3 regions of the Photobacterium atrarenae genome follow, and region 3 is predicted to be linked to each of the others. Evidence: riboswitches for the same ligand, from Rfam matches in the RefSeq annotation. Region 3 holds a riboswitch; each other region holds the start of a gene.

What was found. Region 3 has a riboswitch for lysine ahead of lysC (lysine-sensitive aspartokinase 3). Riboswitches for the same ligand answer to the same signal wherever they lie in the genome.
Region 1: another riboswitch for lysine. It lies ahead of dapA (4-hydroxy-tetrahydrodipicolinate synthase); the one in region 3 lies ahead of lysC (lysine-sensitive aspartokinase 3).
Region 2: another riboswitch for lysine. It lies ahead of NNL38_RS04650 (Na+/H+ antiporter NhaC family protein); the one in region 3 lies ahead of lysC (lysine-sensitive aspartokinase 3).

The regions. Positions count from the first base shown of each region.
Region 1 covers NZ_CP101508.1:1,308,449-1,312,620, forward strand. The annotation lists gene NNL38_RS06180 (succinylglutamate desuccinylase/aspartoacylase family protein) at 116-1,222, opposite strand; gene dapA (4-hydroxy-tetrahydrodipicolinate synthase) at 1,255-2,199, opposite strand; lysine riboswitch at 2,293-2,462, opposite strand; gene NNL38_RS06190 (AzlD family protein) at 2,574-2,882, opposite strand; gene NNL38_RS06195 (AzlC family ABC transporter permease) at 2,879-3,610, opposite strand; gene NNL38_RS06200 (lipoate--protein ligase family protein) at 3,806-4,172, opposite strand, start outside.
Region 2 covers NZ_CP101508.1:935,719-939,890, forward strand. The annotation lists gene NNL38_RS04640 (lytic murein transglycosylase) at 1-501, shown strand, start outside; gene NNL38_RS04645 (H-NS family histone-like protein) at 695-1,090, opposite strand; lysine riboswitch at 1,459-1,642, shown strand; gene NNL38_RS04650 (Na+/H+ antiporter NhaC family protein) at 1,741-3,342, shown strand; gene NNL38_RS04655 (thymidine kinase) at 3,478-4,056, shown strand; gene hisIE (bifunctional phosphoribosyl-AMP cyclohydrolase/phosphoribosyl-ATP diphosphatase HisIE) at 4,125-4,172, opposite strand, start outside.
Region 3 covers NZ_CP101508.1:293,602-297,773, forward strand. The annotation lists gene metH (methionine synthase) at 1-457, shown strand, start outside; gene lysC (lysine-sensitive aspartokinase 3) at 535-1,905, opposite strand; lysine riboswitch at 2,018-2,196, opposite strand; gene NNL38_RS01495 (pyridoxal-phosphate-dependent aminotransferase family protein) at 2,467-3,585, shown strand; gene NNL38_RS01500 (PglL family O-oligosaccharyltransferase) at 3,733-4,172, opposite strand, start outside.

The sequences.
Region 1 (4,172 bases), 1.0 Mb from region 3:
AACCTGTGATGATCCAGCTTGTGACAGTTGGCTGTTTGGTGTGCATACGGGAAGCAGAAGCATCCCGTTGCAGTTGAAGTGCTGCCTGAGCACGAGCCGTTATGTGACTTGAAGGCTATAGCCGGAATGTATTCGTCAGCACTTTATAGAGTTCGGTTCCTTGCTGGACGCTGGCAGAGGCAAAATGCAGTACAGGAATACAGTCGCAGGGCAGGGTGATTGTCCGGCTATGGCTGGATTCACCGACCAAAGCATTAAAATGCCACAGGGTTGCCAGCGGCTCACCTGCCGGAAGTTGCTGGTTGAGCTTAGCCAGGTACTCGACTTGCCCCCCGGCCGGGCTGAAAAATGCTTTGTAGTCCTTGAGATAACAGGCCTGCATAGCCGAAGGCTCCGGTTGAACATAGTGTTCAAGCCATAGCCCTTGATGTTGCAGGTAGTTGCAAATGCTTTCGGCATCCTGTCGCGCGCCGGCAACATCCAGGTGCTCCTGTGAACCCAGTTCAATGGTGAAAGCATCAACCATGACCGGTAACTCACGCCCGTGCAGGGCAAAGTGCTGGCTCAACTGCCACCACGGACTAAAGCTGGCTTCATCCATGGCACCGCTGAAATCACTCGGGATCAGGATATTCAGCGGAATATGAAAATGGCGCGCCCGCTTTCTGGCATATTCGGGCACATACAGGTGTTGCGCTGAAATCGGACCGGTATGCAGATCCAGGACAATATCTGCCTCGACGGCCATTTTTTGCAGGTTGAGCGCCAGGTGTTGACCGCACGTCAGTCCCCAGGGGGAAGCCATTCTTGCTTCAAGCTGCTGTTTCAGCCGGGTGCGAAAGGCATCACGGATCTCGCTTTCTTCGGCATCCAGGTAGTCTTGGGTGAAAGGCTCGAGCATACTGTGGTCAAAGTGATACTGGCGGTTCCAGTTGATCCCGGTGACCGGATCAAAGCGGCCTAGGGTAAATTCGCCGCTTTTTTGGTTGATCCCAAGCGGGTTTGCTTGCGGGACCATCACGACATCCCCTTGCGGCGGATATTGGCGAAACAGATTCAACAGCTGATAAATGACCGCATTGCCCTGCACCTCAGCGCCGTGGATATTGGCCTGGATATAGACACGTGGGCCGTTTCCCTGGCCCTGAATATGAATGACCGGGACCTCCATGGGATCGCCGGTGGGTTGCTCACCGACTTTGACTGTTGTGGTTGTGATCATAAGCGACTCTTTATCAGACTCCATCCGTATAGTTATTGGGCCAGGCAGGTGTTCATCCACTGATTAACCTGATGGTTGGCATCGAGTACCGGTGTGAGTTCCGGCAACTCGTCCATGTACAAGGGTGGGCGCAAACCAGCATGGCGCAGACGTCCCTGGTGCTGCATCAGGGCTTTAACCGCAATTGGATTCGCGGCGCAGAACAGGCTGTTGCCCGCGTCTTGCCATAATTGTTTAAAACTTGGTGCTGCTTGGCTCAGAGTTTGCTGAACGTATAAGGCGGTTGCTTCCGGCCAGGCATTTCCGGCCACAGAGACGAGGCCACAGGCGCCGGCCGCAGCAAAATCAACAAACAGGGCATCGTCACCGCAGAAAAATTGCAGGGTGGGCGCTGCCTGGATGTAGCGGGTAAAGGTTTCCACGTTACCACTGGCCTCTTTGACGGCCCAGGCATTCGGGTGTTTGGCAATCGCGCCCAAAGTTTGTGCATCCAGCGCTGCGCCGGTTCGCGACGGCACGTTATAGATCATGCATGGCCAACGGCTGTCATCAAGCAGGCTTTCAAACCACTTTTGCTGGCTGGCCGCGCCGGGCTTCGCGTACAAAGGCACAGGGAGCAGCAGCGCATCGATCGGATAGTCGGCTAAGAATGCCAGCCATTGCCGTTGCTGTTGAAGCTGATAACCGCCAACGCCGACCATCAGGGGAACGGACAATGCCAGTGCGCATACATGACGAACCACGGCTTGTTGCTCTTCTGGGGTCATCGCCAGTGCTTCCCCGGTGCTCCCCAGTAGCAAGATTCCGTTACCGGCGGCGTTTTGCTCTGCGACTAGTTGTGTCAGTGTGTCGAAGTCAATCGATTCATCGTCGTTGAAAGGGGTAATTAAAGCCGTCCATAGCGTTGTCTGGTTGAGTGACGTGGCTTGCGGCGATACCAGATGTTCTGTTGTAGGGAATGAATTTTGAATTGGCATCTCTAATCCGAATGTCATAGTTATCCGTTTAGAGAGCTTGGCATTGCGAAAAAGCCGATGGCTGTGGGCCATTCTTGAAGGCAAAAAAGCACAAACACCAGAAGCTCTCCACCAGCGGTGACAGCCCTGGGGATTCAGCCCCAGTGACCGATAAGCTCTGCTTCCAAATGCAGGCTTACCTCGGCGTTAACCCCCTGATCTGTCTTCAGTGGTATTTGGATACCTCGTACAGACTGCCTGGTTAACGCGCCTCTTCTGATCCCTTGAGAGGGAATGATTCGATTCAACCATCAATGATGACGGGATGTCAATCATCGCTATGACTTTTTATGCGAATCCGGTTGATTTTATTCACCGTAAACCGTGCTTCGGGCTCAAAATTGCCGGGTGAGCGCTGCTGCGACAATGCCTGCCGTAATGGCCGGCAGGGGTTTTTGCCAGATAAACATAATCACCGCCGTCGAGAGTAGCGCAAGCCGGGCACCCAGATCACCCTCAACCGCCAAGGGGGCCAGCAGTGCGACCAGAACAGAGCCGGACATGGCGGTGATAAATTGTTGGATCCGATAGCCAATGGGAATAAATGACATGATAAACACGCCGCCCCAGCGGGTGACGAGGGTGACCAGTGCCATCACTAGAATAATCAGTAACGTACCGCCAAAACTGGTTTCAATGCTCATAATTTTTTCTCCGTCCAAAATGCACCCAGGCTGCCGCCGGCAATGGCACCGACCACGACATGACTGTTCTCAGGTAAAAACCAATAGGCGAGCAGGGATGATCCGGCAGCGATCGCCCAGATAGCAACGATTCGTAGATTTTTCGGACCCACCCCAACCATCGAGAGCAAAAAGCACCCCATGACCATATCCAGTCCCAAGCTAACCGGATCGGAAATGGCATTGCCGAAATACAGCCCCAGCCAAGTGCCGACGATCCAGAATGACCACAGCGCAATCCCCCCGCCCAGTAGCAGGCCAAGGCCGGGCTCCTTACGGCTGAAGGCATTCATCGACATGGCCCAGTTGGCATCCGATGCAAACAGCATCACCCCATAGCGCTTTGCCGGTGACAGCTCGCGCAACCAGGGATAGAGCGTCGCCCCCATCAGCAGGTGCCGTGCGTTGATGGCAAAAACGGTGATCATCATCGGGATGAGGGGCACTTCTGCTCCCCATAGATCTAAGGTTGCAAACTGGGAAGCGCCGGCGAAGACCAGGGCGCTCATCAGCATGGTTGAAATGTTATCCAGCCCGGTTTGGGCTGAAGCAACCCCGAAAGCAATTCCGAAAACGATCACGAAAAAGGAGAGGGGAACCAATTGCGTAAAGCCGTTCCAGACATCTTTGTGGGTGAACTCGTGTAAGCGAGTCTCAGGGATTAAGTCCTGTTGAGCGTCGGTCTGCATGATTATCTTTCTAGTCTGCGTGGTTCGAAAATAGTGTGAATAAGGATCCTGTTCAGCACCAAGCGTGATTTATTATACAATTTGACAGTATCGATGAGAGAGTGCCATGAGTGATACAGATATTCAACAGATTGATAACATGCTTTTCGGGAAAGTGTCATGCCCGGCGATGGCAGTCGCCGGGCAGAGCCGGCTCTAGGCTGAACTCACAGAATTTGCCAATGGCTGAGGCAGGGAAGGGGATTGCAGAAAAGCACTGGTGAGCTGTTGGAACAGGGCATCGACGGCAGGGCGGGATGGCAGGTGGTCAAACAGCGGGGTATGCACATCTGCCAGGATTGGCGCATTGTGGTTACAAATCTGGTTGCACAGTTGCACTGGCTTGATCATTGCGTCCATATTACCTTCGAGCAAAATACAGGCCTGGGAGAGCACAACCTGGCCGCCGCCTCTTTTCAGCAACACCCGCTGCGCGGTTCCCACCACTTTTTTACCATCGATATTGAGGTTGTAATCCCCGTCGCAATAAGAGCCGGGCGTGGCGTGAATATCTACCTTGATA
Region 2 (4,172 bases), 640 kb from region 3:
GCGGCTTTAGAAATTCTCGACGCCGGGCATATTACGCCGGAAAAAATGAAAGGTTCATGGGCCGGGGCCATGGGGCAACCACAGTTTATGCCGACTTCCTTTTTGTCATTTGCCGTGGATGGAAATAATGATGGTAAAATTGATATCTGGGAAAGCGAAGCGGATGTCTTTGCCTCTGCGGCGAACTACCTGCATCAGTCCGGGTGGGATGACAAATATACTTGGGGACGACAAGTACAACTACCAGACGGGATTGATTCCTCTTTGATGGGCGTGGAGAAATCGAAAGGCCGCTCGCTGGCCGAATGGCAACGCTTGGGCGTGCGTCGTTTGAATGGGCAGACCTTGCCTCAGGTGGATATTCAGGCATGGCTTATTCAACCCGATGATAATAAGGGGAGGGCATATTTGGTGTATAACAATTACCAGACTTTGCTGAAGTGGAATCGCTCACATTATTTTGCCTTGGCCGTAAGCCATCTGGCGGATCGGATCCGCTGAAGTGAATAAATAAAAGCTGTCATTGTTGTCTGGCTATTATTACAACTGAGGGTGAAGAATACACAGACACCGTGTTGGGTTATTCATCTCAGGTTGCCGTGAGGCAGCCGCAATGTGCAGCACTGTCTTTTGCTGTCTGCAAAGCAAAAAAAAGCCTGGTTTCAACCAGGCTTTTTCGAATCGGTTCCGAAAATTAAATTTCGAAATCTTCCAGAGACTTACCTTCTTCCAGTGCTTTCTTCAGCGCGGATGGGGTACGGCCTTGGCCAGTCCATGTTTTCTCTTCACCGTTCTCATCGATAAACTTATATTTTGCCGGACGCGCAGCGCGTTTTGCTTTTGGCGCTTTGCCCAGAGTTGCCAAAAGTTCTTCCGGGTCGATACCATCAGCCAGCAGCATTTCACGATACTGGTTCAGTTTTTCCTGACGCTCTTTTTCTTTTGCAAGCTCTTCAGCTTCAGCTTCTTCACGTTCAGTCACGACTGTTTGTAGTTTTTCCAGTGCTTCCTGAAGCTGTTCCAGAGTATATTCACGGGAAAGTGCACGCAGGCTGCGAAGGTTAAATAGGGCTTTCATTGCATCAGACATTTTAATTTTCCTGTTGGCATCAGCTATCTTAAATAATAATAGCAGTCACAAATCTATAATTGCAATAATAATACTTTTACTTACCTGATGACAAACAAAATATTTAAACTTGAATTCAATTTCCTTAATTGAGTTCTGATATCCTCATTTTTAATAAAGCCAATGGAAGATCTTCGTCCCGTTTTTCTAAATATTCAGCTCTCAATCAGGTTATTTTATTGCGCCGTGTTTCATATTGTGGGTTATGCGCATTGCTGTTTTTGATTAATTATTGCACTCTAAGGCAATATTATTCACTATTGTTGGTAATTTTTTCATCTTAACTTGTTGCAAAAGCATTCTGAGTACGTAGAATTGACCATTCCTTGACTAAGGGTAGAGGCGCATTGTCTAAAAGTAGCTGATTTGAGGGTGATACCGGTGATGATCAGTGAAAGGAGCCAATGCCGAAGTAAGTGAGGCTTATCACACCTGCTTGCTGGGGTTGTCACCGAATAGGGGCAACACTGCCATAGTATATAATTACATTAACTATGGAGCGCTACTGTGGGGTCCGGAATAAGGCTCGTCCTTTTCTTATGCTCTTCTCTCACGGTGAGATACCGTGTTCAGCAGTAGATCTCCAACCAGGATCGGTTGTCGTAGAGATCATGAATATTATCGATTTTTCCCACTCTTCTATTTCATTGTTGCCGCCATTGGTTGCGTTGGGTCTGGCGATTCTGACACGGCGTGTCTTACTTTCATTAGGTTTTGGGGTTCTGTTGGGGGCTTTGCTGCTGGCGGACTTTTCCGTGACGGCTGCTGCTGGTTATATCGGCACCACGGCGAAAGGCCTGTTCGTCGAAGATGGTGCCATTAACAGCTGGAACATGAGCATTGTCGCGTTCCTGGTGTTGCTCGGGATGATGACGGCGTTGCTGACCTTGTCCGGCGGGACACGCGCGTTTGCCGAGTGGGCACAAACTAAAATTAAGAGTAAGCGGGGCGCAAAACTATTAGCTGCTTTTCTGGGCGTTTTTATCTTTGTCGATGACTATTTTAACAGTCTGGCGGTTGGCTCCATTTCCCGTCCGGTGACGGACCGCTTTTATGTTTCCCGTGCCAAGCTGGCTTACATCCTCGATTCAACCGCCGCCCCGATGTGTGTGCTGATGCCAGCATCGAGCTGGGGTGCCTATATTATTACCCTGATTGGCGGCATTCTGGTCACCCATGGGGTGACTGAATACTCTCCGTTGAGTGCGTTCGTGCAGTTGGCGCCGATGAACTTTTATGCTGTCTTCGCACTATTGTTGGTCTTCGTGGTGGCCTGGTTCCAATTGGATATTGGGGCAATGAAGAAGCATGAGCTTGAAGCTTGCCGCGGTCATGGCTTTGATGAAGGCGATGACGACAGCATGGCCAAAGATTTGAATGATGAGCTGGAGATTGAAGAAAGCGAGCATGGCCGCGTCGGTGATTTGGTGATGCCGATTGTGATGCTGATCCTGGCGACCTTCTTCTTTATGATCTTTACCGGATACCAGGCTCTGGCGGCAGATGGCCAGGCATTCAATCTGCTGGGGGCATTTGAAAATACGGATGTGGGAACGTCGCTGGTGTATGGTGGTCTTGTCGGCCTGATGGCCTCGCTGGTCCCGATTTTCCGTCAGCGTTTGCCGATGGGGGACGTTGCCCGCACCTTGTGGCTGGGTGCCAAGTCGATGTTTGGTGCGATCCTGATCCTGCTGTTTGCCTGGAGTATCGGCAGTGTGATCAGCGACATGGCAACCGGTAAGTATCTGTCGACCCTGGTTCAGGGCAACCTGAATCCAATGTTGCTCCCGGCGATTTTGTTCCTGCTGGCTGGCCTGATGGCGTTTTCGACCGGGACTTCCTGGGGTACCTTCGGCATCATGCTGCCGATCGCCGGTGATCTGGCAGCAGCGGCCGACATTACCCTGATGTTACCGATGCTGGGCGCGGTGCTGGCTGGTTCGGTGTTTGGCGATCACTGCTCGCCAATTTCCGATACCACGATTCTGTCCTCGACCGGCGCACGTTGTCACCATATCGACCACGTTGCGACCCAGCTGCCGTATGCTCTGTCCGTGGCAGTTGTTTCGACCATTGGTTTCCTGGTACTGGGGATGACCAGCTCGGTTGCAGTTGCCTTCATGGCCGCGTTGATCAGCTTTATCCTGGTTTGCCTGGGGCTGTTGTGGCTGGCCCGCCGTCCGGGGACCGTCGCCGCGAAGCTGAAAAGCTAACACCACCGACCCAGTTCAATGAAGAGAAAAGCCCGCACTCATTGCGGGCTTTGTTGTACTTGGGGGAAGGCACTTTTAATTCGGGGCGGTTTTCTGTAGGATTCTGCCAGTTTTTTGCCTGAGACGGGGAGCCGAATGGCCCAGATGTATTTTTATTACTCTGCAATGAATGCGGGTAAATCGACGACTTTACTTCAGTCATCCTTTAACTACCGGGAGCGCGGGATGATCCCGGTGATTTTTACCGCCGCCATTGATGACCGCTTCGGCAAAGGCAAAGTCAGCTCCCGGATTGGGTTAGAAGAAGAAGCTGAGCTGTACAACGATACCGATGATTTGTATGCCCGGTTGCAGGGTATGAACGCCACGCAAAAGATTGACTGTGTCTTGATTGACGAGTGCCAGTTCCTGACCAAAAAGCAGGTCTATCAGCTGACCGAAGTGGTGGATAAGCTGGATATTCCGGTCCTGTGTTATGGTCTGCGCAGTGATTTTCGCGGAGAGCTGTTTGAAGGCAGCCAATATTTACTGGCCTGGGCCGACAAGTTGGTCGAGTTGAAAACGATTTGCCACTGTGGTCGTAAAGCCAATATGGTGATCCGGATGGATGAACACGGCAGGGCGATTGCCGATGGCGATCAGGTGGTGATTGGCGGCAATGACAGATATGTCTCGGTTTGCCGGACCCACTATAAAGAAGCGTTGGAGCGCTAAACAGCTTCAACCAAGATAAAAAGCCTGAGTCGAACTCAGGCTTTTTTAATCCGGACGATACTTGTTGTTTACTTGTGGCGCTCCTGAAGCTTGGCCGTAATATCGGACAATGACAG
Region 3 (4,172 bases):
CGATGCGTTTAAAGCCAAAGGGGACGATTACAACGCGATCATGGTGCAGGCGGTCGCCGACCGGCTGGCAGAGGCCTTTGCCGAATACCTGCATGAGCGGGTGCGCAAGGAGATCTGGGGCTATTCGCCGGAGGAAGATTTGTCGAATGATGATCTGATCCGGGAGAAATACCAGGGGATCCGCCCGGCACCGGGGTATCCGGCCTGTCCGGAACACACCGAGAAAGGCACCCTGTGGGAGCTGCTGAAGGTGGAAGAAACGATCGGGATGTCGCTGACAACCAGCTACGCCATGTGGCCGGGCGCCTCGGTGTCGGGTTGGTACTTCTCCCACCCGGACGCCCGCTACTTTGCAGTCGCCCAGATCCAGGAAGATCAGCGTGACAGCTATGCCGAACGGAAAGGCTGGGATCTGATTGAAGCGGAGAAATGGCTGGGGCCGAACCTGTCGGCTTAATCCCATCTTTGAAAGGACCACTATAAACAAGGGCGCCTCAGGGGCGCCCTTGTTGTTTCTGTCATTTATTGCGAGGCTCAGGCTTCCAGGATCTGGCGGTGCAGCGACTGGACCACCGACTTGGCATCCTGCTCCTGAACCAGAAAGCAGAGGTTATGTGGGCTGGCGCCGTAGCAGATCATGCGCAGGTTGTAGTCATCCAGCGAGCCGAAGATTTCCTTGGCGGAACCCTTGGTTTGGCTCATCCGGTTGCCGATCAGCGCCACCAGACACAGGCCCTGTTCGACCTCGACCCGGCACAGCTGGCTGAGTGCTTCAACAGCCGCTTCAGGCAGTTGCGGCGCGCCACCGCCGGTATTGGTTTGATCCAGGGTCAGGGACACGCTGACTTCGGAGGTGGTGATCAGATCAACCGAGATCTTGTGCTCGGCCAGGATCCGGAATACTTCTGCCAGAAAGCCGTAGGCATGGAACATGTTCAGGCTGGTGAGGGTGACCATGGTCTGGTTACAGCGCAGGGCCAGGGCGCGGAACAGCGGCGCGTCGCTGACCCGGTCGCGGATCCAGGTTCCGCCTTGCTCCGGCGCCCGGGAAGAGCCGATAAATACCGGGATCTGCTGGCGGATCGCCGGAACCAGGGTGGACGGATGGAGGATTTTGGCACCGAAGTTAGCCATCTCGGAGGCTTCGCTGAAACTGATCTCCCGGATCGGTTGTGCGGCTGCTGTGATCCGCGGATCTGTGGTGTACATGCCCGGGACATCGGTCCAGATCTCCAGGGTGGAGGCCCGGATTGCTTCGGCCACCAGCGCTGCGCTGTAGTCGCTGCCGCCACGGCCCAGGGTGGTGGTGTTCCCGTGCTGATCGGCGCCGATAAAGCCCTGGCTGACCACCACTTGCTGAGTCAGCAGCGGCTCAAGATGTTTTGTTGCCAGCGCGCGTATGCTGTCCGGTTGCGGGATGGCTTTGCCGAACTGGCTGTCGGTACGCATGATATCGCGGATATCGATGCGCACCGCGTTTACCCCCAGCTCACAGAGGATCTGGGTAAACAGGTAGGTCGAGAGGAGTTCGCCATTGGCAACCAGTTGATCGGTTAGCTGAGCGCCGGGCTGGGTAGCCGCCTGCGCTGCCAGGGTTGCAACGCTGTCCAGCAGGGCATTGATCGCCGGCGTGATCGGGTCCGGTGCATCCAACTCATTGAGCACGGCGTAGTGGATATCGTTCAGCTGGGTGAGCAACTGCTGGCGGCGGGCTGGATCCGGCACTCCGCCGGCCAGCTCGACCAGTAAGTTCGTCACTCCTGAACATGCGCTGATCAGCACCACCCGGGCCGCCGGGTTATGTTTGATGATCATCGCACTGCGGTGCATGGCGGTAAAGTCAGCGACGCTGGTGCCGCCAAATTTGGCGACGGTGAGGGCGGCAGCGTTATCTACAGGGTTCAAAGCAAGTCTCCCAATATCAGTAATAGTGATGAACGTAGGGATTGACTCGGGAGGTTCATTCCCGACATCCAATAGTCAGGAGAGCAAATCGGTGAGACGGATAGATCGCGCTACAACCAGAAGCTCCCCACCTTTCGCAATGAAAGGTGACAGCCAGAAGGATTCAGCCTTGCTGGCCGACACTGCCGATCCCCTGTCCGGCAGTATCTCGGCGTTACTCCCCCTTGCCAGGATGCCTTGGGGTGGGGCCCCGCATCCTGGTTACCTGGGTAACGCTCCTCTTCTGTTTTTTCCTAATGACAGTTTGATCATCAGGGTGAACAAAAAACGTTCTTCATTGAAGCGGATTTAACGGTGGCTTGTCAATGGCCGAATGAAAAATTATGCGGGGAAAATGCAATTGCTGTCGCCGAAAGGTGGCAGGGTTGCGTCCGGGAGCAATTCCCTGAATACTGGGCTATTCCCTGACGCTGCCCGTTTCCGGTGGACGGTTTTTGACAACCGTGAGAGGTTGCGGGTACTGCTCAGAGAGTCATGAACGCTTACCCAGGAGATATAATAATGACAATTGGTAGTTTTTACCCACCACAACGTACCCTGATGGGCCCGGGCCCGTCGGATATCTACCCGCAGGTATTGCAGGCGCTGAGCCGCCCAACCGTCGGTCACTTGGATCCCTTGTTCATCGGCATGATGGATGAGCTGAAACAGCTGCTGCAGTATGCCTTCCAGACCCAGAACCCGTTTACCATTGCCGTCTCCGCGCCGGGGAGTGCCGGGATGGAAGCCTGTTTTGTCAACCTGGTCGAGCCGGGCGAGAAAGTGATCGTCTGCCGTAATGGCGTGTTTGGCGATCGGATGCGGGAAAATGTTGAGCGTTGCGGTGGTGAAGCCGTCATGGTCGAGAATGCCTGGGGTGAGCCGGTCGACCCGCAGCTGGTGGCTCAGGCTCTGGAAGCCAACCCGGATGCCAAAATCGTGGCTTTTGTACACGCCGAAACCTCGACCGGGGCCTTGAGCGATGCAGAGGCGATTGCCAAGCTGGCCCGCCAGCATGATTGCCTGACGATCGTTGATGCGGTGACCTCGCTTGGCGGAGTGCCGCTGCTGGTGGATGAGTGGCAACTGGATGCTGTGTATTCGGGCAGCCAGAAGTGCCTGTCTTGTGTGCCGGGTCTTTCCCCGTTGACTTTTTCTGAGCGTGCGGTCGCGAAAATTCAGCAGCGTCAAAGCAAGGTCCAAAGTTGGTTCCTCGATCAGAGCCTGGTGCTGGGGTACTGGAGCGGAGAAGGCAAGCGCAGCTATCACCATACCGCGCCGGTCAACAGCCTGTATGCCCTACATGAGGCGCTGGTACTGCTGAAAAATGAAGGGCTGGAAAGTGCCTGGCAGCGCCACCGGGATGCGCACCGTGAGCTGCGTGACGGGCTGGAGAAGCTCGGGATTGAATTTGTGGTCGATGAAGCCTACCGCTTGCCGCAGCTCAATGCGGTGTATATCCCAGAAGGTGTCGATGATACACAGGTGCGCCAGACCTTGCTGGAGCGTTATAACCTGGAAATCGGCGCCGGGCTGGGTGCCCTGGCCGGCAAAGCGTGGCGGATCGGCCTGATGGGCTATGCGGCGCGCAGTGAAAATGTGGCGTTGTGCCTGAAAGCCCTGGAATCGACACTCAAGTAAGTTAATCCTAAGGCGGCGCATTATCGCAGTATCAAAAAACGGCTACCTCGGTAGCCGTTTTTTGTTGGCAACTTTTTACGGCATCGGCCCGGCTTATTGTACGATTTCCTCAAGTCACCCATGCATCAACACTCGCTCAGGCACACATTAAGGTCGGGCTGGCGTGGCCGTCAGACTCTGGCTGACCGACTGCCAGTTGGCCTCGAAAATAGGCTCGAGGGTGGTCTGGCTGAAATCATGGGCTGGAAACAGGTATGCGGCTTCCTGGCGGATGTGCTCTGCCTGGACAGGATTGTCCAGCAGCTGGTAAGCAGCGATCAGATTCTGGTAAAGCGCTGGCCGTAGCCATTTCCGGGCCTTGGTATTGGCCCAGTCGATATAGTGCTGGATCTGGACCGGGTTGTTGGTTGCCGCGCCCAGATGCAGCTGGGTAACCGCTACATCCCATTCAAAGCGGTTTTCCCAGGCCCACGGGTTGTTGACGCGCTGCAGGTAGCTGATCTCCAGCGGGCGCGAGGTCTCGAACTGGGTCAGCCAGTAACCCGAATAGAGCGTGGTGATCATATAAGTACTGATTAGCAGCGGCA